DNA from 4 places in the Erwinia amylovora genome. Region 1 is predicted to be linked to each of the others. Evidence: predicted binding sites of a transcription regulator. Region 1 holds the regulator's gene; each other region holds the start of a gene.
What was found. The regulator Fur, encoded in region 1, represses iron uptake genes when iron is present. The targets are predictions, from matches to a motif close to ATAATAATGAGAACNACTATCAA.

Region 1 (7,858 bases):
CCGGCCTGCATCAGGTGCTGAATACCATTGCGTGGTTCCAGATTGGTGAATTCACCAATGCTGCCGGTGCGGTGGTACACGGTGATATCAACCGCTTCTATGCCGGTGACGGCACGGCGGGGATGTTCATGTCCGGCTTCTTCCCTATCATGATGTTTGGCCTGCCGGGGGCGGCGCTGGCGATGTATCTGGCGGCACCAAAGGCGCGACGTCCGATGGTGGGCGGGATGCTGCTGTCCGTTGCGGTGACCGCATTTCTGACCGGGGTGACCGAGCCGCTGGAATTCCTGTTCATGTTCCTGGCTCCGGCGCTGTATCTGATCCACGCCCTGTTGACCGGTATCAGTCTCTTTGCAGCAACCGCGCTGGGCATCCATGCCGGGTTCTCGTTCTCGGCTGGCGCTATCGACTATGCATTGATGTATAAACTGCCGGCGGCGAGCCATAACGTCTGGCTGCTGATGGTGATGGGTGCCGTTGCATTTGTCATTTACTTCACGCTGTTCAGCGCAGTTATCCGCATGTTTAATTTGAAAACTCCCGGGCGTGAAGATGCCTTCGAGCAGCAGGGTGGCAACAGCAATACAGAAGAAGGACTGAGTCAGCTTTCGCGTCAGTATATAGGGGCGGTTGGCGGTTCAGATAACCTGAACGTGATAGATGCCTGCATCACCCGTCTGCGGCTGTCGGTTAAAGATGCTGCGCGGGTCGATGATGCAGCCTGCAAACGTTTAGGGGCTTCAGGGGTAGTAAAACTGAACAAGCAGACGATCCAGGTGATTGTTGGCGCGAAAGCCGAATCGATTGCCGAAGAGATGAAGAAACTGATCGCCAGGGGGCCGGTGGCCGCGACGAACAGTGCCTGCACTGCGCCCGCAGCGCCGCAGGCGGTACCGAATAGCGCCAAGGGTATTGTCGCAACGCTGGTGGCTCCGGTCAGCGGAACCGTAGTGGCCATCGAACAGGTACCTGATGAAGCCTTTGCCAGCAAAGCGGTCGGTGACGGGCTGGCTATCCAGCCAACCAGCAGCACCGTTGTTGCTCCGGCAGCCGGAACGCTGGTGAAAATCTTCAATACCAACCATGCTTTCTGCCTGGAAACCGATAAAGGGGTGGAAGTGGTGGTGCATATGGGGCTGGATACCGTTGCGCTGGAAGGTAAAGGCTTTACCCGTCTGGTTGAAGAGGGCGCACAGGTGGTGGGCGGTCAACCGATACTGGAAATGGACCTTGCTTTCCTCAATACGCACGCTCGCTCAATGGTCAGTCCGGTCGTGGTCAGCAATATTGAAGACTTCGCCGGTTTAACGCTGTTGGCGGGTGAAACCGTCGTTGCCGGTGAAACACGGTTATATGAAATTAACGGCTAAGTCAGGCGGCTAAGACTACTGTTTCAGGGCGGGGAGACATTCCCCGCCTTTTTTTATGCTATTCGTTCAACAAACGGTTGTTTCACAACTCTGCTTTGTGGATCATACTCCGTTATTTCATATACCCTTCATACTTCAAGCCGCAGTTACGTGGGCCGCTCGCATTCACCCGAATCACTTACTCTGGTAAGCTTATCGGGATCAGCGAGTCTGGCGCGTTACCCGGCATAAGTCTGGGCCTCGCCCCTTCCGGGCCAGCACCAGTGCTGTTCAAAAGCGCGTTGCGTTTTTGTCCTGCAACTCGAATTATTTTTGCGTATAGCTAATTTATGCCATGCATTATTGAGGAAATTGAGATGAGTGAGGCTGAAGCCCGCCCAACTAACTTTATTCGTCAGATTATTGATGAAGACCTGGCGAACGGTAAGCACAATATCGTGCATACGCGCTTTCCGCCTGAGCCTAACGGCTATCTGCACATTGGCCATGCCAAATCAATTTGCCTGAACTTTGGTATCGCACAAGACTATCAGGGGCAATGTAATCTGCGTTTCGACGACACCAACCCGGTAAAAGAAGATCTGGAATTCGTTGAGTCAATCAAACGTGATGTGCAGTGGCTCGGCTTCCAGTGGAGTGGGGAAGTACGATACTCATCTGACTATTTCGAGCAATTGCACCATTATGCCGTTGAACTGATCGGTAAAGGCCTGGCTTACGTTGACGAACTGTCACCAGAACAGATCCGCGAATACCGTGGCAGCCTGACATCAGCGGGTAAAAACAGCCCGTACCGCGACCGTAGTGTGGCAGAGAACCTTGAGCTGTTCGCCAGAATGCGAAACGGCGAGTTCGCTGAAGGCAGCGCCTGTCTGCGTGCCAAAATCGATATGGCTTCCAGTTTTATCGTGCTGCGCGATCCGGTGATCTACCGTATCAAGTTTGCCGACCACCACCAGACGGGTAATAAGTGGTGCATCTACCCGATGTATGACTTTACCCACTGCATATCCGATGCGCTGGAAGGTATTACGCATTCGCTATGTACTCTGGAGTTCCAGGATAACCGTCGTCTGTACGACTGGGTGCTCGACAACATCACTATTCCGGTGCATCCGCGGCAGTATGAGTTTTCACGCCTTAATCTTGAATACGCGATCATGTCCAAGCGTAAACTGAACCTGCTGGTATCAGAGAAAGTGGTTGAGGGCTGGGACGATCCGCGCATGCTCACCGTTTCTGGTCTGCGCCGCCGTGGTTACAGCGCAGAATCTGTTCGTGAGTTCTGCCGCCGCATTGGCGTGACCAAACAGGACAATATCGTGGAGATGGCGGCGCTGGAAAGCTGCATTCGTGACGACCTCAATGAAAATGCACCGCGCGCCATGGCGGTACTGGATGCGGTCAAAGTGGTGATTGAAAATCTGCCGGCGCATCATGAAGAGATGATCAGCATGCCGAATCATCCTAACAGGCCCGAAATGGGCACGCGCGAAGTGCCGTTCAGCCGCGAGATTTACATCGATCGTGCTGACTTCCGTGAAGAAGCGAATAAGCACTATAAGCGCCTGGTTCTGGGTAAAGAAGTGCGGCTGCGTAATGCCTACGTGATCAAAGCTGAACGTATCGCCAAGGATGAAGCGGGTAACATCACCTGCCTGTTCTGCTCTTGCGATATTGATACCCTGAGCAAAGACCCTGCCGATGGCCGCAAAGTGAAGGGCGTGATCCATTGGGTTTCAGCAGAGCACGCGTTGCCGGCAGAATTCCGCCTGTACGACCGTTTGTTCAACGTGCCTAATCCGGCGGCGGAGGAGGATTTCCTCTCTACCATCAACCCGGACTCACTGGTTATTCGCCAGGGTTTTGTTGAGCCAGGTATGCAGCAGGCGCAGGCCTCTGCCCCTTACCAGTTCGAGCGCGAAGGTTACTTCTGCGCCGACAGTGTTTACTCCAGTCCGGCTAAGCTGGTGTTTAACCGTACCGTTGGTCTGCGTGACACCTGGGCGAAAAACGGCGAATAAGTCTGATTTTATGCATGTAAAGGGCGATAATTCGCCCTTTTTTTTGACCGTTGCTTAGGCCAGGCTGGTTATTATCGGGGTTTGATTATTGCTGCTGCCAACTTACAGGCATTTCATGTCAGTGTTACCCGAACAGGCCAGCAGCAGCATTATTGCGCAGTTTGACCAGCAACTGGCCATCCGCTATCCCCAGCTTCAGCAGCAGGAGGAAACCAGGGTATTTGTCTGGCGGTGACTGACGGCGCCTGCAACCTGCCGCACTGGCGTTATTGCCAAGAAACAGGGTTGTCAGCTAATTACTGTACTAGTTCGATGGTGTGATTGCATGTAAACTATGCGGCGTTAATGCCGTTTAGCCAGTGGAATATCCCGGCGGGGGCGTTTTTATTCTGTTTTTCGCTAAGGATTTGCTATGGCTGTGCCCGCTTCTGCTGCTCTACCTTCCACTCTGTGGGGGACTTTAATCATCGGCGGTACCATTATTGGTGCCGGCATGTTCTCCCTGCCGGTTGTGATGTCCGGTGCATGGTTTCTCTGGTCATCAATGATGTTGCTCGTCACCTGGTTTTGCATGTTGCTATCCGGGTTGCTCTATCTTGAGGCCAGCCTGCACTATCCCGCCGGATCCAGTTTCAACACCGTCACTCGCGATTTGCTGGGGCGCGGCTGGAATGCGTTTAATGGCCTGTCGGTGGTCTTTGTGTTGGGTATTCTGACCTACGCCTATATCTCGGCCAGCGGCGCGATTATCCAGCACAGTTTGAATCAACTGAATGTGGGGATTTCGGCGCGCATGGCCGGGCTGCTATTCACGCTGCTGGTCGCGCTGTTTATCTGGCTGGGTACTGCGGTGGTGAGCCGCATGACGCTTATTTTCCTTGGCGCGAAGGTGGTGACATTTCTGATGATCTTTGGCGGGCTGCTATGGCATGTCCAGCCCGCCAATCTGATGGACAGCGGCACGAGTGAAAGTCACTATCTGCGCTATCTGTGGATTGTGGTGCCATTTTGCCTCGCCTCATTTGGCTATCACGGCAACATTGCCGGGCTGATTGGCTTTTATGGCAAAGATGGCGGCCGCATCAGTCGCTGCCTGGTTTACGGGACGTTGCTGGCGCTGGTCATCTATTTTGTCTGGATCATTGGCACGATGGGCAATATCCCGCGTCCTGAATTTAAACAGATTGCCGCGCAGGGAGGGAATATCGATGTTATGGTTACAGCCCTTTCAGGCGTCCTGCAAAGCCGTAACCTCAATCTGCTGCTGGATATTTTCTCTAATTTCGCCGTCGCCTGTTCATTTCTTGGTGTCAGCCTCGGCTTTTTTGATTATCTTGCCGACTTGTTCAGGCTGGATAATTCGGCGACCGGGCGGCTGAAAACCACCGTGCTGACGTTTATTCTGCCATTAACGGCTGCGCTGATCTGGCCCAATGGTTTTCTGCTGGCCATTGGCTATGCCGGGCTGGCGGCGACCATCTGGGCGGTGATCACCCCGGCGCTGCTGGCCTGGCGGGCGCGGCAGCGCTTCGCTACACCGTCATGGCGGGTAAGGGGGGGGATGCTGCCTGTGGTGCTGGTGCTGATATTCGGCGCCATGAATGCGGTGGTTTCAATCATTTCTTACGGTGGCTGGCTGCCGGTTTATGCTCAGTAGCAGGGAAAAAAAACGGTGGCGCAGAGGCCACCGTTCCGTCTTCTGATCCGTCCCTGATGAAGGCCAGGGGCGCTGCCATCTTCCCGCAGCGCGCCATATTCGGTTATCAAGTGCAGATTATTTGTCGTGGAGCGTCTCATTTTCTCGGCAGTCGCCCAGAGCACAGTGACCATACAGATACAGGCTGTGGTTACTCAGTTTGATGCCGTGACGCGTGGCAATTTCACGCTGACGGGACTCAATGGATTCGTCTCTGAATTCAATAACTTTGCCGCAGTCAAGGCAGATAAGGTGGTCGTGATGGTGCTGCTGCGTCAATTCAAAGACGGATTTTCCGCCTTCAAAGTTGTGGCGGGTAACGATCCCCGCATCGTCGAACTGGTTCAGTACGCGGTAAACCGTGGCCAAACCAATCTCTTCGCCCATGTCGATCAGGCGCTTGTACAAGTCTTCCGCACTGACGTGATGGCCTTCGGGTTCCTGAAGCACTTCCAGAATTTTCAGTCGGGGAAGCGTGACTTTCAGGCCGGCCTTCTTTAATGCGGTGTTATTGTCAGTCATGCGGATTTTGTCCTGTTACTTTGCTCGTCACTTAGTGGCTGTAAGGCCCTGAACATCGGTCGACGCTAAAGCGCAATGAAGGTCAGTATAGAACTGATACGTCGAAATGAAAACCAAAGGGGGACCGTAAACCGCAGCTGGAGGCAAAAACAACACTCTTAACAGCCAGGGAATTTAGCGCCCGGGTGGTGCAATGTTAACATTTCGATCTACCACATCCGATCGCCTTTGACCGACCATGGTCGTCAGAAAGGCGAAGGGCGCTTAGAGAGCCGATAACCGATGGGGTTATTGTACCGTTTTGCAGGTAAAAGGTACAAACATCTATCTATTACTTGTATCGCTAAAACCATTGACTTAGCGCGGGATGACTGTCACGCCAGGTTGCTCAGTTCAGGCCTCAATGATTTCTTTCAGCTGAAGCTCATCGAAAATCTGTTTTACCCATTTATCAACGCGTTGGTTGGTGAGTTCGGGTTGCCTGTCCTCATCAATGGCAAGGCCGAGGAAATGGTTATCGTCCGCGAGACCTTTTGAGGCTTCATACGTATAACCCTCGGTAGACCAGTGACCGACGATCACCGCACCGTTAGGCTCGATGATATCGCGGATGGTTCCCAGTGCATCACAGAAGTATTCAGAATAATCTTCCTGATCGCCACAGCCGAACAGGGCAACCAGCTTACCGTTAAAGTCGATCTCGGCAAGCGTTGGGAAGAAGTCATCCCAGTCGCACTGGGCTTCGCCGTAGTACCAGGTGGGAATGCCCAGCAGCAAAATATCAAAGGCTTCAAGATCTTCTTTGCTGCATTTGGCAATATCATGAACTTCTGCAACATCTTTACCCAGCTGTTTCTGGATCATCTTTGCAATATTTTCTGTATTACCTGTGTCGCTGCCAAAGAAAATGCCGACAAGTGCCATGAGCTTAATAACCTCTTGAATCTTAATGATATGGAGACTGCCGTATGATAAGCAGCTAGCTGTAATGATATCAGACTGCCGTAAGCGGATAAATGTGTAATATCGCGACATTTGTTGCTGAGTGCTAAGTCCGCTACCGTTCAGCTCTGATGGCGTTGCAGCTGCTCAAGCAGCATTTCTTCGATCAGTTCGCTGCGACTCATATTACGTTCTTCAGCCAGCTGATTAAGTACCTCGACCGCGTCGCTGTTCATTTTCAGTTCGACACGCTTCAGCCCGCGCACTTTATCGCGTTTGAGCTGATTGCGTTTATTAATACGCAGTTGCTGATCTCGCGTCAGCGGATTCGTTTTGGGTCGTCCCGGGCGACGTTCATCTGCAAACAGATCGAGCGTGGTGCGGTCAGTGTTCTCTTTTGCCATAGGATCGTGATACTGAAAGGCTGGATTTCTGATGAATAGGTCCGTGTTGCCGCCTGAAAAATAGCAGCGGCAAAATTTTTAGCGCGTCATCATAACCCAGCGAAACTGGTGACGACAATTATTTCACCGCAGCGTGAAATAATTGTTTTTACAGCGCAAAAAAGCGGCGTATTGCGCGCAATACGGCATCAGGTTTTTCCGCATGAACCCAATGCCCGGCCCCGGCTATCACATGTGCACGCGCCTGTGGGAACTGCGCCAGCAGCTCGTCACGATACTCATCGGCCAGATAAGGCGACAGTTCGCCACGAATAAACAGCACCGGATGGGGCCATGCAGGCTGCGGTTGCCAGCCGATAATGCGGTCGTAGTTTTGCCAAAGCGCCGGCACGTTGAAGCGCCATTCTCCGTCATGAAAGGATTTAAGGAGAAACTGAATAACGCCTTCTTCTTCTGCGAGAATGTCACGCATCAGTACTGCTGCATCACCACGCCGGGTGATACCGGCTGCCGTCACCGCGCGCAGGGCATCAAATATCCGATCGTGATGACGGGTGCGGTAGGCGACGGGCGCAATATCAATGGCGACGATGCCCGCCACGCGTTCGGGAGCCAGCGCTGCCAACGCCATGGCGATTTTACCGCCCATCGAATGGCCGACCACATCGAAACGTTCAACCTGCAGGCCGTCGAGCGTATCAAGGATATCCTGGGCCATTAGCGGATAAGCCATCTCGGTTGCTCGCCCGGAAGCGCCATGATTTCGCATATCAAGCTGGATAAGGTGGCGCTCGTCCTTCAAACCACGCGCCAGCACGCCCAGATTATCCATGCTGCCAAACAGGCCGTGGATCAGCACCAGCGGCAGATCGTTGCTCACAGATTGTTCAGATTGCACGC
Region 2 (7,858 bases), 1.1 Mb from region 1:
CATTTCATTGGCCAGTAGCACTTTTTTCATATGATGGTTTACCACTTCATCCATGCCGTCACGCGCCCTGTTCAGCCCGCTCCATGCGATGGCGGAGCAGAGGATAAAGATAAAAATGAGCAGGGAATAACCTGCTATCAGGCGGGTCGATATTTTCATGTTTAACCAGATTAGCTGTGTAAAAAAAAGACTATCGGCACTTTGCGACGAAGAAACAGGGAGGTGTTGAAAGTTATTTTCATGTGGTCAGCACGGCGCGTTGTCCGGCAGAAATAGTGGCATTGATGACTATTACAGTGGCAACTTTTTTTCCACCGTGATGCCGGTCGACGTTGATGTAGTCACTGATGCACTAAACTACAGGTTTACTGACCTGCAAGTGAGCCTGCTTTATGCCGTATCGCCGTTTAGAAAGGATTATCGACATCTTCAAGGATGCCCCGGCCGCCACGCCGCCGAACCGCGTCTGGGCATTTTATCTGTTTTATCTGCGCCAGGTTTGGCCGGGCTTCGCGCTGCTGCTGGTCATCGGGCTGATTGCATCGTTAATTGAAGTGGCGCTGTTCCGCTACCTTAGCCGTATTATCGACCTGGTGAACGCCAGTCCCGCCGTGACCTTTTTCAGCGACCACGGCGGCGAACTGCTGTGGATGGCGGCGGTGGCGCTGCTGCTGCGGCCGCTGTTTATCGGCCTGCACGATCTGTTGGTTCACCAGGCGATTAATCCCGGCATGACCAGCATGATCCGCTGGCAGCATCACAACTACGTGCTGCGTCAGAGCCTGAACTTCTTCCAGAACGACTTTGCCGGGCGTATCGCGCAGCGCATTATGCAAACCGGCAATGCCTTGCGCGACTCGGCGGTGCAGGCGGTGGATGCCCTGTGGCATGTACTGATCTATGCCGTCACCACTCTGGTGCTGTTTGCCGAGGCAGACTGGCGACTGACCATCCCGCTGCTTATCTGGATCGTTGGCTACCTTCTCAGTTTGCGCTACTTTGTGCCGCGCGTGAAAGCGCGATCGGTCGCCTCTTCCGATTCCCGTTCGCGCCTGATGGGCTTCATTGTTGATGGCTACACCAATATCTCCACCCTGAAACTGTTTGCCCATAGTGACCTGGAACGCCAGAACGCGCGTGAGGCGATTGACGATCAGACGATAAAAACCCGCGATCAGGGGCGGATGGTTACCGGCATGGACGTGGTGATCACCACGCTAAACGGCCTGCTGATTATCAGCACCACCGGGCTGGCGCTGTGGTTGTGGACTCAGTCACTGCTTAGCGTGGGGGCCATTGCGCTGGCAACCGGGCTGGTGATCCGCATCGTCAACATGTCCGGCTGGATTATGTGGGTGGTGAACGGCATCTTCGAGAATATCGGCATGGTGCAGGATGGCCTGCAAACTATCGCCCAGCCGATCAACGTCAGCGATAAAGACCAGGCACCGGCGCTGCGGGTAGAAAAGGGCGAAATTCATTTTGACGCCGTTGACTTCAATTACGGCGGCGAACGTACGGTAATTGATAACCTGCAACTGACCATCCGGCCCGGTGAAAAGATCGGGTTAATCGGCCCATCCGGCGCCGGCAAATCGACGCTGGTCAATCTGCTGCTGCGGCTTTACGACCTGAATGGCGGGCGCATTCTGATCGACGGGCAGAACATTGCCGGCGTCAGTCAGGAAAGCTTGCGTGCGCAGATTGGCATGATCACTCAGGACACCTCACTGCTGCACCGCTCGATTCGTGACAACCTGCTGTATGGCCGTCCGCACGCCAGCGAAGATGAGCTACAGCAGGCGATCCACCGGGCGAAAGCAGATGAGTTTATTCCGCTGCTGTCCGATTCACAGGGCCGTACCGGGCTGGATGCCCACGTTGGTGAGCGCGGGGTGAAGCTTTCCGGCGGCCAGCGCCAGCGTATTGCCATTGCCCGCGTGCTGTTGAAAGATGCCCCGATTCTGATCATGGATGAAGCAACGTCGGCGCTGGATTCTGAAGTGGAAGCGGCGATCCAGGAGAGCCTGGAAAACCTGATGGGCGACAAAACGGTGATCGCCATCGCGCACCGCCTCTCCACCATCGCACGTATGGACAGGCTGGTGGTGCTGGAGCAGGGCAGGATTGCTGAAATCGGCAGCCACAGCGAACTGCTGGCGCGTGGCGGGCTGTATGCGCGCCTGTGGCGGCATCAGACCGGCGGTTTTGTCGGCGAGGCGTGATCTGCTGACCGGGCATGATGTCATCACGGTGATGACAGGCGATAAGGCAGTGCGTCTCGCGCCTCTTGCGCCCAGGCGCGGATGCCATCACGCTCCTGGGCCAGCAGCCCGGCGACCGCCTGGTGCAGGCCCTGATGGCGCAGCAGATGCCAGGACTCGGTCAGTAGCGGTTCGAAACCACGGATCAGCTTATGTTCGCCCTGTGCGCCGGCATCGAAATGCGCCAGCCGCTGCGCGATAGCATATTCTATGCCCTGGTAAAAACAGGTCTCAAAATGCAGGCTATCAGACTCTTCCAGGCACCCCCAATAGCGGCCATACAACGTATCGCCGTCCACCAGGCTGTAAGCCATCGCCAGCGGGCGGCCCTGACGGCGGGCGATGACTACCCGGATGGCGGCGGGCATCCGCTCTGCCAGCAGGCTGAAGAACCGCCGGGTGAGATAAGGCTGGCGACCGCGCACATGGTAAGTATTGGCATAACAGGCGTAGATAAAATCCCACTGCGCTTCACTCAGTTCATCCCCCTGATAGCAGATAAACGCCACGCCCTGGCTGGCCACCCGCTGGCGCTCTTTACGTAGCTGTTTGCGCTTGCGTGAGGTGAGGGCATCAAGAAAGTCCTGAAAGTCGCGGTAGCCGCGATTGTGCCAGTGGTACTGGCAGCCAACACGCAGCAGCCAGCGCCGATCCTGCTGCAACAGCTGGTGCACGCGCCGATCGCTGAAGTTTATGTGCGCACTGTGCAGCTGGTTTGCTTGCAGAAAACCTGGCAGCGCCTGCAACAGCTGTGCAGCGGCGACATCGTCGCCCAGCAGCCGTGCTCCGCTCACCGGGCTGAAGGGAACCGCCGACAGCCATTTTGGATAATAGGGTACTCCGGCCCGCTGGCAGGCTTCCGCCCAGCCGTGATCGAACACGTACTCGCCCATCGAATGGCTTTTCGCGTAGCCGGGCAGCGCCGCCCGCACGATACCATCCGCGATCCACAGCAGGTGCTGCGGCTGCCAGCCGCTGGCGCGGCCCACGGAGCCACTCTCCTCCAGCGTACGCAGAAAGGCATGGCGTAAGAAAGGCTGATCGTTTGGGGTCAGGGCGTCCCATTGGCTGGCCGGAATATCGGCCAGCCGCGTCAGGAGGGTCAGGGACATCGGTGTGCTCCGCATCTGTCACAGTAAAACGCTAAGGTGAACGTTTTTCGCCCGCGGATCAATGCGTTCTCGATTATCACGGTAAAGAGTCCTCATTCTCATTCTCATTATCATTTGGCTTTGCTATTCTTTGCCCCCTCAGGCGCGTTGCAGGACGTGCAGGGCTTTCAGATTTAAAAGGCGGAATGATGGCGGATGTTCAGGAGTATCGCTTATTCAACGTAGTGCTGGCGCGTAAGCAGGTGCTTTCTCCTTCGATGCTGTGCTGTGTGTTCAGCGGTGATGACGTGCGTCAGATGAAGATGGACGCGCCAGATCAGCGCATCAAGCTGCTGTTCCCCTCGCGCAACGGTACGCCATCGTCACTGAGCGGCGAAAAGTCATGGTGGGAAACCGTTTGCGCCATGCCGGCAGATATCCGCCCTGTTGCGCGTACTTACACTCTGCGCCGGGTCAATGTCGAAGCCGGCGAGTGCGAAGTTGAGTTTGTGATGCACGGCACGGAAGGGCCGGCATCCGCCTGGGCGCTGGCCGCGCAGCCGGGCGATCCCTTACAGATAATTGCCCCCAACCTTGCTTGCACAACGGACAGCGGCGGCTACGAGTGGAACCCGCACCGCAACGTTGAGCGGGCGCTGGTTGTTGCTGATGAAACGGCGTTCCCGGCGGCAAAAGCCATTCTCGAACAGCTGGCGCAATGGCGTAATCCACCGCCGCTACAGATGTTTATTGAGCTGCCAAAACGCGCTGACTGTATCGATCTCAGCCATTACCGCTTTGCTGAAGTTCACTGGCTGCCGCGTGACGAAAGTGGCGCAGCACACGGTGAGGCGATGCTGAATGCGGTGAAACAGTATGCCGAACTGCCAGCGGCGGCAAGAGAGCGCCAGCAGCTGTCAGAGGGCAACGAGGACGATCTGCTTTGGGACCGTGCCGCCGGGGCGGATACCTGTTTCCACGGTTGGGTGGCAGCCGAGTCCAGCGCGGTGAAACAGGTGCGCCGCTATCTGATTGGCGAGCGCGGCCTGTCTGCTGAATGCGTCAGCTTTATGGCTTACTGGAGCCGTGGCCCCCGGCGTAAATGCTAAGGTTCCGTCAATAGTGGGCAGGCGCTTTTCAGCGTGTTGTAGAACCAGGTTTTGGCGGTGATATCGCCAATCTCCGGGTGGCCATACAGATAAATCTCCAGGTTTGGCAGCGCAAACGGCAGCTCGACGATGCGGCCATTGCCGCGTGCGGCGTAAACCCTGGCCGCGCTGAAAGGCAGCAATACCAGCAGTTCGCTGCTGGCAATCAGTTCGCCCAGCGCCGCGAAATGCGGCACTTCCAGGGCAATACGGCGCTCAAAGCCGTACTCTTTAATCCGCTCTTCCACCATGTAATGCCCGCTGCTGGCTGCCACCTTAATGTGCTGTTCAGCCAGCCAGGCGGCCAGCGACAGGGTTGCGCCGATACGCGGATGCTGGCAGTTCAGCAGGCAGACATAGCGCTCATCCATAATGCGGTCGCGCTGCGCCAGCGAAATGCGTTCATTGCGGCTACAGATCGCGGCATCAACATGACCGGTCAGCAGCCATTCGTCCATTTTATGCATCGATACCGGGATCACTTCCAGCTGCACGTTAGGGGCCACGTTGCGCAGGTGCCTGACCAGCCGGGGCAGCAGCAAAAGTTCGCCGAGGTCGGAAAGGGCAAGACGAAATGGGTGAAAGGATCTGTCCGGGGAAAAGTGACGCGTATCCGCCACCGCCTTTTCAATCCCGCTAAGTGATTTCTTGAATACGTCATACAGCTGGCTGGCGGTCGGTGTTGCCAGCATCCCTTACGGCTGCGTTTAAACAGCTCGTTGCCTGTCTCTGCCCGCAGTCGGGCTAAGGCGTAGCTGGCAGAGGGTTGGGTGATAAACAGACGTGCGGCCGCCCCGCTGACGCTGCGGGTTTCATAAATAGCAACAAACACGCGTACCAGGTTGAGGTCCATCATTGCTAAGATATAGCTCCGGTCTATGACAGAAGATGAATATTATCTATTTGAACTATTTTAAAGCCTCTACTAACATCCCTTCTACGTTTTATTGATATTTTGTGACTTTTTTTTCATGTCTGATTTAGCCTGATTAAATCAATAAAATAAAAAACCAGCAGTGCCGTTCAGGCGGGAGCCGGGCGGGTAACGCCTTTTATCGCGGAGTAGAAAAATGAAAAACGACATTGTCGATGTCATCGTAGACTGGATCGAATGCCATATTGAAGAAGGGCCTGATATTGAAGCGGTTGCGGCGAAATCGGGCTATTCGAAATGGCATCTGCAACGCGCCTTTAAAGCGCAGAAGGGCATCACTCTGGCGACCTTTATTCGCGGCCGCCGCCTTGAACAGGCCGCGCAATGCCTGGTGAGTTCGAGCAAAACGATTATGGCTATCTCCATGGATCTCGGCTTCTCTTCCCAGCAGTGTTTCCAGCGGGTGTTCAAAAAACATTTCCACATTACCCCGCGCGATTACCGCATCCGGCACCGCCAGTTTCACTGAGTTAGCCGGCAAAGCGTATCAGTTTGACACTCCTTGCAACAGCACTCTTCACTTTGTAAATTAGTGTGCAGTTTAACCTGCATGTGATGCGGTAAAAATATGCGGCGATCTGAACGCGATCGTGTGGTGAGAAAAGCTCATCAGAGCTTATTTGATCGCGTCAAAAGAAGATCGGTTGGCCAGGTGGATAAAGCACAGGCGGCAGCAGTTGCTTCAGATCGGGCACGCCATCGCCAGTGGCAAGCGGGATCATTGTGGCTCCAGCCTGTAATCAACATCACCATTTCGATGTAACCGGAATACCTGATAGCTGCAATCATGACGTGACTGAATGCATGCAAGGAGAACAGGGAAAGCATGAAACTGATATTTTTTTCCTTCGAAAATACGGAGCCTGAGAACTTTTCACGCATTATCAGCCCGGCAAACGTACGCAGTGAACTTGACCGCAGCTATCTGTTCGGTGGCGCTGCGCAGATGTCGATTTGCAGTCGCTATAACATCATGCGCAAAAGGCAGTCGGGCAGAGATGTCCCGGGCTTCGCCGAGAACGCCGGCGTGAAGAGGCAAGTCTTCGATGAAATTGATCGCGGCAGCCTGCTGGCGATTGATGAGGTTTTCGCCGTTTGGTCGCCGTTGAAGCACCCGTTTTTATATTGATGAAAAAGGAAAATTACAACGTTATCCGGGAAGCTACCTTCCTGCGATGTACCCAATATCGCGCATCATCAGGCGCTATGAAGAAATGGTCAGCCGTTACGCCAGGCGCCCCAGGCCAACCATGCTTCCCTCTCGACAGAATTTGACGAAGGAATCTCCATTACAGCAGGCGATAGCTACTGTAGCGGCCACCGTGGTGGCGACAGTGGACAGCATGCGCCCGATGACCAAGGCGGAGCGGTGGCAGGAGCGGAAATACCTGATCGATCGGGGAAGCCGTAGCGTTTACCCGGATGCGATGATCGCCGCACGGAGGCTGGCAGAGAACAATATTGCCGTTGAAAAAGCGAAGCTGGCCCAGAATATCTACGGCGTTAAGGGCAATCCCATAAACGCCCTGAAATCGATGCCGGACGTTCCTGAGGGCTGGACTGATATCAGCAATGATAACAATGCCTTATCAAAAATTGACATTGATCCTGATATGCTTTACGACCGGTCAGAAAACCCGGACTTTTTTGCGCGGGTCTGTTCACCGGATAGATCGATATTTGGCTCAGAGATGAATCCTACGCTGGTATTCAGGGGATCGAGAGCGCCGGAGCTTTCGGCTGGCGTTGGAGATATCGCAAAGAAAGTGCTATTCGAAGGGGATTACTCTGGAATTAAAAATATCAATGATTGGACTAATAATATTAACCAGGGGGGCGGATTTGATTCTGATTATTATAGAAGGGCTGTAAAAATAGGGATGAAATTATCTAATTCACCAAATGGAATAGATATATCAGGTCACTCGCTTGGTGGCGGTATGGCTTCTGCTGCTTCTATTGCCAGTGGGAAAGCGGCATGGACATTCAATGCAGCAGGGATGAATGCAGGCACGGTGGAGAAATAAGGTGGCACCCTTGTTGGCAGCGCTAAAAACATACAGGCTTATCGGGTAGAGGGTGAGCTGTTGACGAAAATACAGGAAGTAAATCTGTCAGAAGATTACAAGAGTGTCGATGGCAACCTCAGTGTACTGTCGGCAAAAGAAGGCTTATCTGCAACAATTCCGGATGCCGTGGGGATGAAACACTCCCTGCCGGGAGGAAAGGGGTCATTACTCGACAGGCACGGCATTGACCAGGCAATTGATTGTATTGAAGGTCAGAAAGACGAGGATATTGCCACAATCAGGGGCCGCATATGAAAAGAATATTAATCGCAATCACGATATTACTTTCAGCATTGATGGTGCAGGGGTGTAAAAAAGGTATGGATTTAAACGCGCAGGATTATTTCGAAGG
Region 3 (7,858 bases), 960 kb from region 1:
AAAGCGGCATGAATATTGCTGCAATACTGTTGCCAGCTGGCGAAAACAGTGGCTGGCGGGCCTTTTATAGCAAAATTATGGGTGCAACCAGGATAACTGTGACGCAGTGCAACCTGTGGGTAATTATAAGTAAATTCCAGGTGAAATGAATGCGCATGATGTGTTAAATCGTTTGTACGCTGTAGCCGATTACGGCAGGATAAGCCCCCGACTTAGCCTTCAGCTCGTTGCCTCGTTCCGGCAATCTGCGAAAAATGCTTATGGTCAGAGGAAACTGATAATAAATAGAATGGAGAAGCTTAATGACTCTTAGTACACCAATGATGGTGACATTTTGTGTTTACATTATCGGCATGGTGCTGATTGGATTCATTGCCTACCGCTCAACGAAAAATTTTGATGACTATATTCTGGGAGGCCGCAGTCTGGGCAGCGTGGTGACGGCATTGTCAGCCGGAGCGTCAGATATGAGCGGCTGGCTGCTGATGGGCTTGCCGGGAGCAATCTTCCTGTCGGGAATTTCAGAAAGCTGGATCGCCATCGGCCTGACGCTGGGTGCATACCTTAACTGGAAAATTGTCGCCGGGCGTCTGCGCGTGCAGACCGAACATCACGACAATGCCCTGACGTTACCGGATTTCTTCTCCAGCCGGTTTGAAGACGGCAGCAGGCTGCTGCGGGTGATTTCGGCGCTGGTTATCCTGGTGTTCTTCACCATCTACTGTGCTTCCGGCGTGGTAGCCGGTGCGCGTCTGTTCGAAAGCACCTTCGGTATGAGCTATGAAACCGCGCTGTGGGCCGGTGCTGCCGCCACTATCGTTTATACTTTTGTCGGTGGATTCCTCGCAGTGAGCTGGACTGATACCGTGCAGGCCGGCCTGATGATTTTTGCGCTGATCCTGACGCCGGTAATGGTTATCGTTGCCGTCGGCGGCCTGAGCGATGCAATGCAGGTGATTGTTGCCAAAAGCACACAGAATATGGATATGCTGAAGAACCTTAACTTTGTGGCGATTATTTCGCTGCTCGGGTGGGGTCTTGGCTACTTTGGTCAGCCGCATATTCTGGCGCGCTTTATGGCGGCTGATTCACACCGTTCTATTCGCTCGGCGCGCCGTATCGGCATGATTTGGATGATCCTGTGTCTGATGGGAGCGGTGGCGGTCGGCTTCTTCGGTATCGCCTATTTTGAGAACCATCCTGAACATGCGGGAGAGGTAACGAAAAATGGTGAACGCATTTTTATTGAGCTTACGCGCATTCTGTTTAATCCATGGATTGCCGGGATCCTGCTGTCGGCCATTCTGGCTGCGGTGATGTCCACGCTAAGCTGTCAGCTGCTGGTGTGCTCAAGCGCGCTGACTGAAGACCTCTACAAAAACTTCATGCGTAAAGGTGCCAGCCAGCAAGAGCTGGTATGGGTGGGGCGCGTCATGGTGCTGTTGGTGGCGGTCATTGCGATTGCGCTGGCAGCCAACCCGGAAAACCGTGTGCTGGGCCTGGTCAGCTATGCCTGGGCCGGATTCGGCGCGGCATTTGGTCCGGTCGTATTGTTATCACTGATCTGGCGGCGTATGACGCGTAACGGCGCTCTGGCCGGGATGATTGTTGGTGCTGCAACCGTGCTTATCTGGAAACAATACGCCTGGCTGGATCTCTACGAGATTATCCCCGGCTTCCTGTTTGCCAGCATCGCTATTGTGCTATTCAGTCTGGCTGACACACCACCATCAGCCGCCGCACAGCAGCGTTTCGCCGCTGCCGAAGCGGAATATCAGGCCGATTAAGCCGTCCTTCTGCGCCGGTGCCATTTGGCCCGGCGCATCATTATCCCGCATCTCAGTTAAGAGACGCTTATGTCAGCGCCCGGCTGCCATAAATCCGCATAAAAAAGATCCACTTCTGACTTGTATTTCCCTGCACGATAATGATAATCCCTATCGTTCGCATTTTACTTTTATTTACCCGCTTTGACGGTAATCTACTCTTTCGAGGTATGAGGCATGTTTGTCCCGTTTCTTATCATGTTACGTGAAGGGCTTGAAGCGGCGCTGATTGTCAGCCTGATCGCCAGCTACCTGAAACGGACCGGGCGTCGTCAGTGGTTTGCTGCCATGTGGGCTGGCGTGTTCGCCGCTGTCGCCCTGTGTCTGGGGCTGGGCTGGTTTATCAATGAGACCACCGGTGAATTTCCCCAGAAACAGCAGGAGCTGTTCGAAGGTTTGGTCGCCGTCATCGCCGTAGTGGTACTCACCTGGATGGTGTTCTGGATGCGCAAAGTATCACGTAACGTGAAGGCGCAGCTGGAAGATGCGGTTGACAGCGCGTTACAGAAAGGGAGCAACAGAGGCTGGGCGCTGATCCTGATGGTATTCCTCGCCGTTGCGCGTGAAGGTCTTGAATCGGTTTTCTTCCTGCTGGCCGCTTTTCAGCAGGACGTAGGCTATGCGCCGCCGCTGGGGGCGATGCTTGGCTTGGGCGTAGCAGTCGTGCTCGGTATGCTGATTTATTGGGGCGGGGTGCGCCTCAATCTGGCCAGCTTCTTCAAATGGACCAGCCTGTTTATCATCTTCGTCGCCGCAGGGCTGGCAGCAGGCGCCGTGCGCGCCTTCCATGAAGCCGGACTGTGGAACCATTTTCAGGAGGTGGCGTTTGACTTCAGCCAAACCCTCTCTACCCACAGCATCTTTGGCACTTTGTTAGAGGGCCTGCTGGGCTATCAGGAAGCGCCCAGCGTCAGTGAAGTGGCGATGTGGTTAATCTATCTGGTACCTGCACTGCTGTTATTCATGATGCCGGGGCGCGCTTCATCCTCTGCCGCCCCCGCAGCACGCTGATTCTGCCGGGCAGGTCGCCGACCTGCCGGTTTTAACTCTCTGACAGGAATGACATTATGACCAGACAATTTCGCCGTCAGGCACTGAATGTGACAATGCTGGCGGTTCTGACCTCATCCACCGCTGCGCTGGCTGCGGATATCCCTCAGGTTAAAGTCAGTGTGAACGACCGACAGTGCGAGCCAATGACGCTGACGGTTGCTGCCGGTAAAACCCAGTTCATCATCAAAAATAACAGCCAGAAAGGACTTGAGTGGGAGATCCTCAAAGGGGTGATGGTGGTGGAAGAGCGCGAAAATATCGCGCCAGGCTTTACGCAGAAGATGACGGCTAACCTGGAGCCGGGGGAATATGACATGACCTGTGGTCTGTTAAGCAACCCGAAGGGCAAGCTGATTGTTAAAGCTGGCGACAGTCATCAGGCCAATGACGGCAAGCCGGACCTGCTGCAGCTGGTGGGGCCGATAGCGAATTACAAGCTGTATGTTACCCAGGAAGTTGCACAGCTGGTGGCCGCGACGAAAGCGTTTACCGACGCGGTGAAAGCAGGGGATGTCAACAAGGCGAAGGCGCTGTATGCGCCGACCCGTCAGCATTATGAGCGCATTGAGCCTATCGCCGAACTGTTTTCCGATCTGGATGGCGCCATTGACGCGCGTGAGGATGACTTCGAGAAAAAAGCAGAAGACCCGGCCTTTACCGGCTTCCATCGACTGGAAAAAGTGCTGTTTGCAGATAACACCACTAAAGGTATGGATAAGTTTGCCGACCAGCTGTACAAAAACGTGCTGGATCTGCAAACCCGTATTAACGAGTTGGCTTTCCCGCCGGGTAAAGTCGTGGGAGGCGCTGCCGGCCTGATCGAAGAGATCGCCGCCAGCAAGATTTCAGGTGAGGAAGACCGCTACAGCCGCACCGACCTGTGGGATTTCAAGGCCAACATTGACGGCGCGCAGAAAATTGTCAACCTGCTGCGCCCGCTGGTAGAAAAAGCCGACCCACAACTGTTGGCGAAAGTGGACGGTAACTTCAACAAGGTCGATACCATTTTGACCAGGTACCGCACCAAAGAAGGCTATGAATCGTACGATAAGTTAACCGATGCCGATCGCAATGCATTGAAAGGCCCGATTACCGCGCTGGCCGAGGATCTTTCAATGCTGCGCGGCACCCTGGGTTTGGATTAATCAGCCATGGCAAAAACAGTTGACGGGGTGGCGTTAGCGTCACGCCGCCGTTTACTTAAAGGAATGGGCATCCTTAGTGGTGCTCTGGCGGTGACGGGCGGTTGCCCGGTTCATGCAGCATCAGCTGCTGACAACACCTCTTCACCGGGCACGCTTTCACCCGGTACGCGTGAAGAACGCCAGCCGTTCTTCGGCGCTCATCAGGCCGGGATCGTCACGCCGCAACAGGCGGCGATGATGCTGGTGGCATTTGATGTACTGGCCAGCGATAAGTCCGAACTTGAGCGTTTATTCAGGCTGTTGACCGCGCGTATTGCGTTTCTTACCCGGGGGGGAAAGCGCCGTTGGTGACCAATCCGCAGCTTCCGCCAATGGACTCCGGTATTCTTGGCGAGGAGATCTGGCCGGATAATCTGACCATAACCGTTTCCGTCGGCAGCTCGCTGTTTGACGAGCGTTACGGCTTGCAGGCGTTGAAACCGCTGAAGCTTCAGCGCATGACGCGTTTCCCCAACGATGCGCTGGACGGCAGCCTGTGTCACGGCGACCTGCTGTTGCAAATTTGCGCAAACACTAACGATACGGCGATCCACGCGTTGCGCGATATCATCAAGCATTCGCCGGACCTGCTTAGCGTACGCTGGCGGCGTGAAGGGTTTATCTCTAACCATGCGGCACGCAGCAGGGGCAAAGAAACGCCAATTAATCTGTTGGGCTTTAAGGATGGCACCGCCAACCCCGATACTGCCGATAGCGGATTAATGGACAACATTCTGTGGGTGAGTGAACAGCAGGGCGAGCCGGCATGGACGATTGGGGGCAGCTATCAGGCCGTGCGCATCATCCAGTTTCACGTCGAGTTCTGGGATCGTACGCCGCTACGCGAACAGCAAACCATATTTGGCCGCGAGAAACACAGCGGTGCGCCGTTAGGGATGCAGCAAGAGCACGATCTACCGGACTATGACAGCGATCCGGCAGGGGAGGTAATACCGTTGGATGCGCATATTCGTCTGGCCAATCCGCGTACCGCGCAAACGCAGAGCAGCCTGCTGCTGCGCCGCGGCTACAGCTATTCGCTTGGCGTGTCTCATTCCGGTCAGCTGGAGATGGGGCTGCTGTTTATCTGCTACCAGCATGACCTGGAAAAAGGCTTTTTGACGGTACAGCAGCGGTTGAATGGGGAAGCGCTGGAAGAGTATATCAAGCCTGTTGGTGGCGGTTATTTCTTTGCTTTGCCAGGAGTACCAGATGACAAACATTATCTGGCTCAAGGACTGTTCTCGTCCTGATTTTAATCAGCGGATTGATATTAATCCGCTGATCGTCTTTCGATAATATCGCTCTGTTATCCTGTCCGGGCTGATTCAAATAATGCCGCTGCAACACATAAACTCGCCGCAAACATGACCTTAACTGGCTGTTTTGTTATAACGGCCGTAAAAAAAGTGTTGCATTTTTTAGCTATAATGCAGAATATGAAATTGCTGTTGTATCTCGCATGTCGTACATCACTGTGGAGAGAGCGGATGCAGAAGTCCTTTAGCGGACCATTAACCAAACGGCGTTTCAACCTGAAAACATGTGGAGAATCCTTCTCCTCTCCAACCTTCACTCCTTTTATTATCCAACCACAACTCTGTGCTTATAGTCCTTTACGGTGCATTGCAGCGTTATTTTGCCGTGCATCTGTTTTAACGGCCGTACAAGGCTTAAAGGAAGCCAAAACCTCTAAAGCGTTCACGTAATCGCGTCAGTGACATTGATGCGGGAAATGAAACCAACTGTAAGGTGCCACTATGGGAAGACAGAAAGCAGTGATCAAAGCGCGTCGTGAAGCAAAACGTGTGCTTCGTAGCGATTCACGCAGTCACCGTCAGCGTGAAGAAGAATCGGTCACCTCGCTGGTGCAAATGGGTGGGTTGGACTCGATTGGTATGGCACGCGACAGCCGTGACCATTCGCCTATTGAAGCCAGAAATGAAGCACAGGCGCACTATCTTACCGCCATAGAAAGCAAAAAATTGATCTTCGCCACCGGCGAAGCAGGCTGTGGTAAAACGTGGATAAGCGCCGCAAAAGCGGCAGAGGCCCTGATACACAAGGATGTTGACAGGATTATTGTCACGCGCCCGGTGCTGCAGGCAGATGAGGATTTGGGATTCCTGCCGGGGGATATCTCAGAAAAATTTGCCCCTTATTTCCGACCGGTATACGACGTTCTGGTTAAACGCCTTGGCTCTTCCTTTATGCAGTACTGCCTGCGTCCTGAAATCGGCAAGGTGGAAATTGCGCCGTTTGCCTATATGCGCGGCAGGACGTTTGAAAACGCTGTTGTGATCCTCGATGAGGCGCAGAATGTCACCGCTGCCCAGATGAAAATGTTCTTAACCCGCCTTGGCGAGAACGTCACGGTGATTGTTAATGGCGACATTACCCAGTGTGATTTGCCCGCCCACGTACAGTCCGGGCTTAGCGATGCGCTGGCACGCTTCAGTGAAGATGATATGGTAGGCGTGGTGCGTTTTACTCAACGTGACTGCGTCCGTTCTGAACTGTGCCAGCATGCCTTGCTGGCCTATGGTTAATTGACTGTCGTCACGGGGCTGATGTAACCCCGGCCAGTTGATAGCGAAAGCCCGGTCGTACCGGGCTTTCTTGCTGTTACTTATTCACGCCAAAACCCTGTTTGAGTATTGTCGGTTGCACCTGCGGGAAGTAAATATGCTGGTCATCGCTGGCGATATTGCTGCCCCCGTTTTCCCCGTCTTTACGGCCGGTTCGCCGCCAGCGGTCGTTCAGCAGCGGGTTGTAAGCTTCGATCACTTCTGACAGTACGCTGGTGTTTTAGCGCCCTCAATGACGAAAACCGACCAACGACATGCGCGGTTTTTCAACAGCGGGTGGGTCAATAGCGGGCGGGTCAATATAGCCTGGCACCCGGCCCGCTACCGGTAAGGTCAGTTCCGGCAGCTGCAACAATTCAATCATTGCTTGCGGTTCGCGGCAGATACCGCCAATCGGGACTATCTCCAAACCGTGCGAGCGAGCGGCGGTCATCAGTGCACCCAGCGCAATCCCGACATCGGTCGAGCCGCAGATCAGGCTTTCACTACTTCGATGGACAATCTGTTTTTACCCTCGGCGGCAATGCCCTGCTGGCTTTTAAACCTGTCCGGCACCGCGGTCATACCTACCGGGGCCTGGGCAATCCATGCCTGGCCACCCGCCAGTTCAGCAATGCGCGTGCGGGTTTCACATCGCGAACCACGACCAGCGAGACCTGTTGTGAATTTACCGATGTTGGCGCACGCCAGGCCGCTTCGATAACGTCATCCATCACCTCTTCAGGGACGGGTTTATCTGAATAGCTGCGGGTGCTGCGATGGCTTTTCAGCCGTTGGGTTATTTCATTCATCGGGCACCCGGCATTGTACGAATAAGTAGTGAAGTGGGGGGGGAAGACAATCAATATTTTGCAATAAACAATAGTCAGTTTGTGCTGCATATCGCCTTTTGCCTGGCGGAAGAGTCCAGGAGCGGTTGCTCAGTCACTTTCCCTAACCAGTCTGAATGATCAAACTGACCCTTTCTCTTTAAGGCGCAGCCTGCCGGACAGCAGTGCATTGTGACTTGCCACACTGACTCACAGGACCTATCGCAAAGCTGACATGCTTAGCGTCGATAATTTGTTGGTGACAATAAATTTAAACATAACGAAATGTAGCGAGAATGGCCTTTTGAGGCCGGTGTCGGGGGGAAAGGAAATGCTCCAGGTCGCCTGTACCAGCATATTGCCATCGACCTGTGAAGAGGGTGTTGATAGCGGGATCA
Region 4 (7,858 bases), 660 kb from region 1:
GCCGCATGGGCCAACCAAAGCATCAATGGCCATTACCGTCAAGCCTCGGTGCAATGGCGCAACAACCAGCTGGACGCATCGGCCGGTTTCTATGGCGATGACAGCTACAACACGCGCTGGGCGGATCTGAGCGGCTCGGTGATCCTGATGGACAACAGCCTGTTCGCCGCAAACCAGGTGAACGACGCCTTTGTGCTGGTCAAAACCGATTACCCGGATATCAAAGTCAGTTATGAAAATCAGCTGATGGGTGAAACCAACAGTCAAGGTTATTTGCTGGTGCCGCGCGTCAGCGCCTGGTATCCGGCAAAATACGAAATTAATACGCTCGACCTGCCTGCCGATATGACCAGTAGCAGCGTGGAGCAACGCTTTGCGGTCAAACGGCAAAGTGGCTATCTGCTGCACTTCCCGATAACACCGCTGCGCGCCGCCAGTGTCATTCTGTACGACCAGCACGGCGACCCGCTGCCGGTATCCACCACCCTCACCCGGGACGGACAGCAGAATGAGTATGTCGGATACGACGGCATTGTCTGGATGGAAAACCTGGCTGTTCATAACGCCATTCATGCTGAAACCCCGGACGGACGCCTCTGTAACGCCGAACTAACGGTGGCGGATACTAAGCCGAAATCACTGATGACCTACGGCCCTCTGGTCTGTGCACTATCACCGTTACCTACGGAAACTACCCCATGAAAAAACTGCTGTTGCTGTGGACCTTATTGCTGCTGATGGGATATTCGCTGGCAGGGCGGGCGGCATGTAGCATCAGCCCTACCAGCGTCAATGTTAATCTCGGTACGGTAACGTCATTTGCCCTTAACACCACTCCGCAAACGGCCAGTACCACTATCACCGTTAACTGTGGCAGTGGTTTGGTGGTGTTGCTGAGCAGTGACTTTATTTCCGTACGGCTGACGAGCGCCACGCCTAATGCCGGTGGCCGCGGTGAGCTGGCGCAGAGTACGAATTACATCCCGATCCAACTCTGTTCCACCTCTAACTGCAGCACCGAGCTGACAATAGGCGGCGCTGCGACGAACTACAGCCAAAGTCAGCTGATAAACCTCGCCAATTTACTGGGAGGCTTCATCTTTCCCATCCCGTTTTATATTCGTACATTACCCAACGCGGTGGTGCCGGCGGGCACCTATACAGGCCAGCTTTCGGTATTGTTCACGTACCGTATTTGTACCGGCATCGGCCTGTTTGGAGTCTGCTTACTGGGACAGCAACAAACCGGGACTTTCACCGTTCCTTTTACCGTCACCATTACCATTACCAATGACTGCACCACCATTACCGCCCCGGCTATCAACTTTGGCAGCGCACCGCTGGTAGGCAGTTTTCTGCCGGTCAGCCAATCCATTAACGTGATTTGTACCAAAGGCAGTACTTACACCGTGGGATTAAACAATGGGTTACACGCCACAGGTAACCAGCGTTATATGGCCAGCGGCAGTAACCTGCTGGCCTACCAGATTTATCAGGGCAGCGGCAGCACCTACTGGGGCGATACCGGCACCGCTCGCGTATCCAGTTCGGCATCCAACTCAATCAGCAGCGATCAGCTGACGCGCACCTTTAACTATAACGCGCTGATCCTGACCAGCCAGAACACGCCGGTGGCGGGGTCCTATAGCGATACGGTGACCGTCGATTTGTCTTTCTGACTGACTGGCGGGGAGGGCTGGCACTGCTGTCGTTGCCCCGCTTAACGCAGGTTAAGTGAACTTCTGACGCGGCAAATTAATTAGCGCCTTTGGATTAATCTTCATATTTTGTAATGCCGGGACACTTTTTAACTTACTCTTTTTCTGCCTTAACATCATTAAGATAGAATGAAAAATCGCTATTTACTGGACGAATTACCTCAGTCTGCCAGGCTGAAAATATTAAATAAATTGTTCATCAACAGCTGGAGGAATTATGACCGACCAATATAAAATGCAGAATCCCCTTACTCAGTATCCAGCAACTGACTTTCCCAAACAGCACCAACCTGCACCCGGCGTTCAGGCTGAAATGCGTCCGGTGCCGGATTGCGGTGAAAAAACATGGCGCGGAAGCGGACGCTTGCAGGATCGTAAAGCGCTGGTAACCGGAGCTGATTCGGGTATCGGCCGGGCGGCGGCGATTGCCTATGCGCGTGAAGGCGCAGATGTTGCCCTTTCATACCTGCCAGATGAGCAGCAGGATGCAGAAGAAGTGGCAAAACTGGTGGAGCAGGCAGGGCGTAAAGCGGTCCTGCTGCCGGGTGATATCAGTAATGAAGCCTTCAGTAAAAAACTGGTGGCGGATGCCCACAAAGCCCTCGGCGGGCTGGATATTCTGGCACTGGTTGCCGGGAAACAGGTAGCGGTGGAAAATATTGCCGATCTGAGCAGCGAACAGTTCCGCAAAACCTACGAAACTAACGTTTTTGCTCTGCACTGGATCACCCAGGCGGCGATCCCCCTTCTTCCTGCCGGTGCCAGCATCATTACCACCTCTTCTATACAAGCTTACCAGCCCAGCCCTAACCTGCTGGATTATGCCTCCACCAAGGCAGCTATCCTTGCCTACACTCGGGCGCTGGCAAAACAGGTTGCAGAGAAAGGCATCCGCGCAAACTGCGTGGCACCGGGGCCTGTCTGGACGCCGTTGCAGATATGCGGTGGGCAGCCTGAAGACGTCATTCCGACATTCGGTCAGCAGACGCCTCTTAAGCGCGCAGGACAACCGGCAGAACTGGCTGGCGTGTATGTTTACCTGGCTTCTCAGGAGTCCAGCTATGTCACCGCTGAAGTTCATGGCGTGACGGGCGGTAATCACCTCGGTTAATAAGCCCCCTTCACTTCATTGTCTTACTCCTGAGCAGGCGGTACTGACCGTACGGCCAGTACCGGTTAATAAGGATGAAACAGCCGGTTTACATGCTCGTCAGCGGTTGGCGCCCGCTCTTCGCTGACATCCTCTGGCCAGCGGCATAAAGCCAGCTGGCCTTATCATCAGGACGACCCGTCAAGGTTAACAATCACTCACTGCACCCGTCGTCGCATCTGTTTTCCTGTGCGGCTCATCCCTGAAGCCCGATGAAAATACGTCAAATTGTTATCAATTTGTTACAAATATGTATATCTTACTGCGAAAAAAAAGACCTTTATCACATTAAAAACCCCGCTGGCAGGCTAAAACGGTGAAAAACCTAAGGAAACGTTAATGACCTCACATGTAACCCAGCCAGTCTCACGCCAAAGCGGAGCCAGACGTATCTTCAACGTTACCAGCGGTAACTTCCTCGAAATGTATGATTTTATGGTATTTGGCTATTACGCTACGGCCATTGCCAAAACATTTTTCCCCGGTGATGATCCCTTCGCCTCATTGATGCTGACGCTAATGACCTTTGGTGCCGGCTTCCTGATGCGTCCGCTCGGTGCCATTATCCTTGGCTCTTACATCGACAGGCACGGACGGCGCAAAGGTTTGTTGCTTACCCTTGGATTAATGGCGCTGGGTACGCTGTCCATTGCCATCACACCCGGTTACAGCACGCTGGGCATGGCGGCACCGATTATGATCTTGCTGGGTCGCCTGTTACAGGGTTTCTCGGCCGGGGTAGAGCTGGGTGGCGTGTCGGTTTATCTGTCAGAGATTGCGCCAAAGGGGAGAAAAGGATTCTACGTTAGCTGGCAGTCCGCCAGTCAGCAGATTGCGGTTATCTTTGCCGCACTGCTCGGTTTGATGTTGAACCACCTGCTGGATAAAGGTGAAGTGACCGACTGGGGCTGGCGCGTCCCGTTCCTGATTGGCTGCCTGATCGTGCCATTTCTGTTCTGGATCCGCCGCATGCTGGAAGAGACGGAAGCGTTCAGCCAGCGCAAACACCATCCGTCCATGCGCCAGATTGTTCACTCGGTAGGACGCAACTGGGCGCTGGTACTGGCCGGCATGCTGATGGTCGTCACCACCACGGTGATGTTTTATATGATCACCGCCTACACGCCGACCTTCGGCAAAACCGTGCTGATGATCAGCGATAAACAGAGTTTCCTGGTGACCTTGTGTGTGGGGATCTCTAACCTGTTCTGGCTACCGGTTATGGGTTCGCTGTCTGACCGCATTGGCCGCCGCCCGCTACTGCTGCTGTTTACCGTGCTGATGATCGCCACCGCATGGCCAGTGCTGAACTGGCTGGTCGGCTCGCCGAGCTTAACGCATTTATTGCTGGCCGAACTGTGGCTGTCTTTCCTGTACGGCAGTTACAACGGGGCGATGGTGGTTTACCTGGCAGAGGTGATGCCGGCAGAAGTGCGCGCGACCGGGTTTTCGCTGGCTTACAGTCTGGCGACCGCGCTGTTTGGCGGCTTTACCCCGGCAGTGTGCAGCTATCTGATCCATGTCACGGGAGATAAAGCGATGCCGGGAGTATGGCTCTCTTTCGCCGCCGTATGCGGCCTGCTGGGTACGCTGATCATTAAGCGCCTGGTGAAGCAGTATCAGGCGCGTCGTCTGATGGAGCCGGCAATCCAGCTACCATAATTAAGGGCGAACCACGGGTTCGCCCTTAATCAGTGCAGCACCCGCCGTCAGCTTATTTGCCGGCGGTTTCCATGCCCATCAGGCCAATCTTCAAATATCCGGCCTGGCGCAGTTTATCCATTACGCTCATCAGGGTTTCATACTCCACCGACTTATCAGCCTGGAAGAAAATGGTGGTGTCTTTCTTGCCTTCGGTACGTTGTATCAGGGTATCGATCAGCGTCTCTTCGCTGACCGCATCATTACCGATAAACAGCTGCTTATCCGCTTTAATTGACAGGTAAACCGGTTTTTCCGGGCGCGGCTGCGGCGCACTGGTAGAAGCAGGCAGATCGACACGCACGTCAACGGTAGCCAGCGGTGCGGCAACCATAAAGATGATCAGCAGCACCAGCATCACGTCGATAAACGGCGTCACGTTAATTTCGTGCATCTCACCGTTGCTATCAAGATCTTCGTTTAAACGCATTGCCATAATGCTTAACCTACTCGCAGCTTCTGAGCTGGCTGAACGCGATGGGCGCCTTCGCTGGCAGCGAGATCCAGATCGCGGCTCTGTAACAGCAGAACCTGAGCGGCAACATCGCCCAGTGAGGCTTTGTAGCTAGCGATGGTGCGGGCAAATACGTTGTAGATAACCACTGCAGGAATGGCAGCAACCAGCCCAATTGCGGTAGCCAGCAGCGCTTCAGCAATCCCCGGAGCGACAACGGCCAGATTGGTAGTCTGGGTTTGGGCAATGCCGATAAAGCTGTTCATAATGCCCCATACGGTGCCGAACAGGCCAACGAACGGCGCTATCGAACCGATGGTGGCGAGAAAACCGTTACCGCGCCCCGCGTGACGACCAATGGCTGCCACCTGGCGCTCAAGGCGAAAGGCGGTACGCTCTTTAATACCGTTGTTATCGTCAGAATTGGCGGAAAGCTCCAGCTCGTTTTCCGCTTCTTTAACCAACAAGGTGCTCAGGCTCTGGCGCTGGAAACCCCCACCGATCTGCAATGCTTCTTCCAGCGAACGCGCCGCAGCCAGCGATAGCTGCTCGCGCTTCAGACGCTTGCGCGCGCTGCGTAATTCGATACTCTTGCTGAAGAAAATCGCCCAGGTGGCAACCGATGCCAACAGAAGCCCGATCATCACCGCTTTTACCACGATGTCTGCATGCTGGTACATGCCCCAGACGGAGAGATCCATCTGCATCAAATCATTTGTCACGCTGCGTCTCCAAGGTCTTATTGCTGACCCAAAAAAATCCAGTGCGGATCATATCAAAACAGTCGGGAATTGATAGTGTGTCTCATTACTATTTACCTTAAACAGGACGTTTTTTACACTTTTTTGCCCTCGCTATCGCGCCAGCAGGCAGGGTGAATTTTTATCACTTACCCCACGGCTTAATTTCGTCGTGGCGTCTGGCGTGTTAACGTTGCATCAGGGCAGAAAACGAAACAGGACTTCCATGACCAGCAAAAAGAAAATTGAAACAGCACTCATCGGTGCCGGGCGCGGTAAACGTTATACCCGGGGATCGGTAAATCCGGTTATCCAACGGGCTTCCTCACTGGTATTTGACAGCCTGGCCGACAAGAAACGTGCGACTGCCGGGCGGGCAGACGGCGAACTGTTCTACGGCCGCCGCGGTACTCTGACCCACTTTTCGTTGCAGGAAGCGATGACTGAACTGGAAGGCGGGGCGGGCTGCGCGCTCTACCCCTGCGGGGCCGCAGCGGTGGCCAATGCCATTCTCGCCTTTGTATCAGCCGGAGATAACGTGCTGATGAGCGGCGGCGTGTATGAACCTACCCAGGACTTCTGCACCAAAATCCTCAGTAAGATGAATGTGACCACCACCTGGTTTGATAGCGGCTCAGGCCGCGAGATTGCCGAAAAAGTGCAGCCGAACACGCGCGTGGTTTTCCTTGAGTCTCCGTCTTCGATCACCATGGAAGTGCAGGATGTGCCTGCCATCGTCGCGGCCGTACGCAGCAAAGCGCCGGAAGCGATCATTATGATCGACAATACCTGGGGGGCCGGCATTCTGTTCCGTGCACTGGATTTCGGTATCGATATTTCGATTCAGGCCGGGACAAAGTATCTGATCGGCCACTCCGATGCGATGATTGGCACCGCGGTAGCCAGCCCACGCTGCTGGCCGCAGCTGCGGGAAAACTCCTATCTGATGGGCCAAATGGTCGATGCCGATACCGCTTATATGACCAGCCGCGGCCTGCGTACCCTGGCGGTACGTCTGCGCCAACATGAGCAGAGCGCCATCCGCGTGGCGCAGTGGCTGGCAGAGCGCCCCGAAGTGGCCATGGTCAACCATCCGGCCTTACCGCAGTGCAAAGGCCACGCGTTCTGGCAGCGTGACTTTACCGGCAGCAGCGGCCTGTTCTCGTTTGTCTTAACGGAAAAACTCAGTGATATGCAGCTGGCGCACTATCTCGATCATTTCAGCCATTTCAGCATGGCTTACTCCTGGGGAGGATATGAGTCGCTGATCCTTGCCAGTCAGCCAGAAGAACTGGCGGCAATTCGCCCCGGCAGCGTGATTGACTTTAGCGGAACGCTGGTACGTTTGCATATCGGACTGGAAAACGTTGAGGACTTGATTGACGATTTACGCGCGGGTTTCGAACGTCTGCGCCAATAATGCACTAACATCTAATCAAAACGTTAAAACCTTCGCCTTACCCGGCCTTTGATCAAAGCTTCTGCGCGCGATGACGTTAGAATAGGCAAACTTAGCGTCGTTCCGGCTGGCGACCGGTCTGCGGGCGGTGCTGCCGCAAGAACCGGGATCACAGTGACTGGATAAACGGGATAAAGAATGGATGTACTGTACGAAATCGTCAAGGCGCTGTGGCATCAGGACTTTGCCGCGTTGGCCAACCCGGATGTGATTTGGGTTGTTTACGGGGTGATGTTCCTGACGTTGCTGTTGGAAAATGGTCTGCTTCCGGCGGCCTTTTTACCGGGTGATAGCCTGCTGTTGTTAGCCGGGGCAATGGTCGCCAAAGGGGTAATGGAGTTTATCCCCACCATGGTAATCCTGACTGCGGCGGCCAGTCTGGGCTGTTGGCTGGGCTATTTGCAGGGGCGCTGGTTGGGCACCACCAGGCTGTTAAAAAGCTGGCTTAGCCATCTGCCCGAACTGTACCACCAGCGCGCCCGGCACCTGTTTCATCGTCACGGACTGGTGGCGCTATTGCTTGGGCGCTTTTTAGCCTTCGTGCGTACCATTTTGCCTACGCTTGCCGGGGTTTCCGGCCTGAAAAATGGGCGTTTTCAGCTGTTCAACTGGTTGAGCGGGGTGTTATGGGTGGCC

Region 2: a site for Fur is predicted at 3,468-3,490, ahead of JGC47_RS00515 (siderophore-interacting protein). Genes of this name have one in related genera too.
Region 3: a site for Fur is predicted at 1,922-1,944, ahead of efeU (iron uptake transporter permease EfeU). Genes of this name have one in related genera too.
Region 4: a site for Fur is predicted at 5,815-5,837, ahead of exbB (tol-pal system-associated acyl-CoA thioesterase). Genes of this name have one in related genera too.

Annotation. Positions count from the first base shown of each region.
Region 1 is NZ_CP066796.1:1,212,738-1,220,595, forward strand. Features, by position in the region: gene nagE (PTS N-acetyl glucosamine transporter subunit IIABC) at 1-1,370, shown strand, start outside; gene glnS (glutamine--tRNA ligase) at 1,727-3,394, shown strand; gene mtr (tryptophan permease) at 3,807-5,051, shown strand; gene fur (ferric iron uptake transcriptional regulator) at 5,169-5,612, opposite strand; gene fldA (flavodoxin FldA) at 6,006-6,536, opposite strand; gene ybfE (LexA regulated protein) at 6,677-6,958, opposite strand; gene ybfF (esterase) at 7,107-7,858, opposite strand, start outside.
Region 2 is NZ_CP066796.1:119,720-127,577, forward strand. Features, by position in the region: gene JGC47_RS00500 (methyl-accepting chemotaxis protein) at 1-159, opposite strand, end outside; gene JGC47_RS00505 (ABC transporter ATP-binding protein) at 393-2,225, shown strand; gene JGC47_RS00510 (GNAT family N-acetyltransferase) at 2,249-3,376, opposite strand; gene JGC47_RS00515 (siderophore-interacting protein) at 3,562-4,464, shown strand; gene JGC47_RS00520 (LysR substrate-binding domain-containing protein) at 4,461-5,195, opposite strand; partial or broken gene JGC47_RS00525 (LysR family transcriptional regulator) at 5,255-5,359, opposite strand; gene JGC47_RS00530 (helix-turn-helix domain-containing protein) at 5,574-5,906, shown strand; partial or broken gene JGC47_RS17915 (DUF8093 domain-containing protein) at 6,264-7,761, shown strand; gene JGC47_RS00550 (ankyrin repeat domain-containing protein) at 7,758-7,858, shown strand, end outside.
Region 3 is NZ_CP066796.1:2,169,747-2,177,604, reverse strand. Features, by position in the region: gene putP (sodium/proline symporter PutP) at 303-1,787, shown strand; gene efeU (iron uptake transporter permease EfeU) at 2,004-2,837, shown strand; gene efeO (iron uptake system protein EfeO) at 2,894-4,024, shown strand; partial or broken gene efeB (iron uptake transporter deferrochelatase/peroxidase subunit) at 4,031-5,316, shown strand; gene phoH (phosphate starvation-inducible protein PhoH) at 5,824-6,612, shown strand; partial or broken gene JGC47_RS17635 (nitroreductase family protein) at 6,689-7,442, opposite strand.
Region 4 is NZ_CP066796.1:550,561-558,418, reverse strand. Features, by position in the region: gene JGC47_RS02515 (fimbria/pilus outer membrane usher protein) at 1-702, shown strand, start outside; gene JGC47_RS02510 (Csu type fimbrial protein) at 699-1,679, shown strand; gene JGC47_RS02505 (SDR family oxidoreductase) at 1,936-2,829, shown strand; gene tcuC (MFS transporter) at 3,208-4,530, shown strand; gene exbD (TonB system transport protein ExbD) at 4,583-5,005, opposite strand; gene exbB (tol-pal system-associated acyl-CoA thioesterase) at 5,011-5,745, opposite strand; gene metC (cystathionine beta-lyase) at 5,990-7,183, shown strand; gene JGC47_RS02480 (DedA family protein) at 7,361-7,858, shown strand, end outside.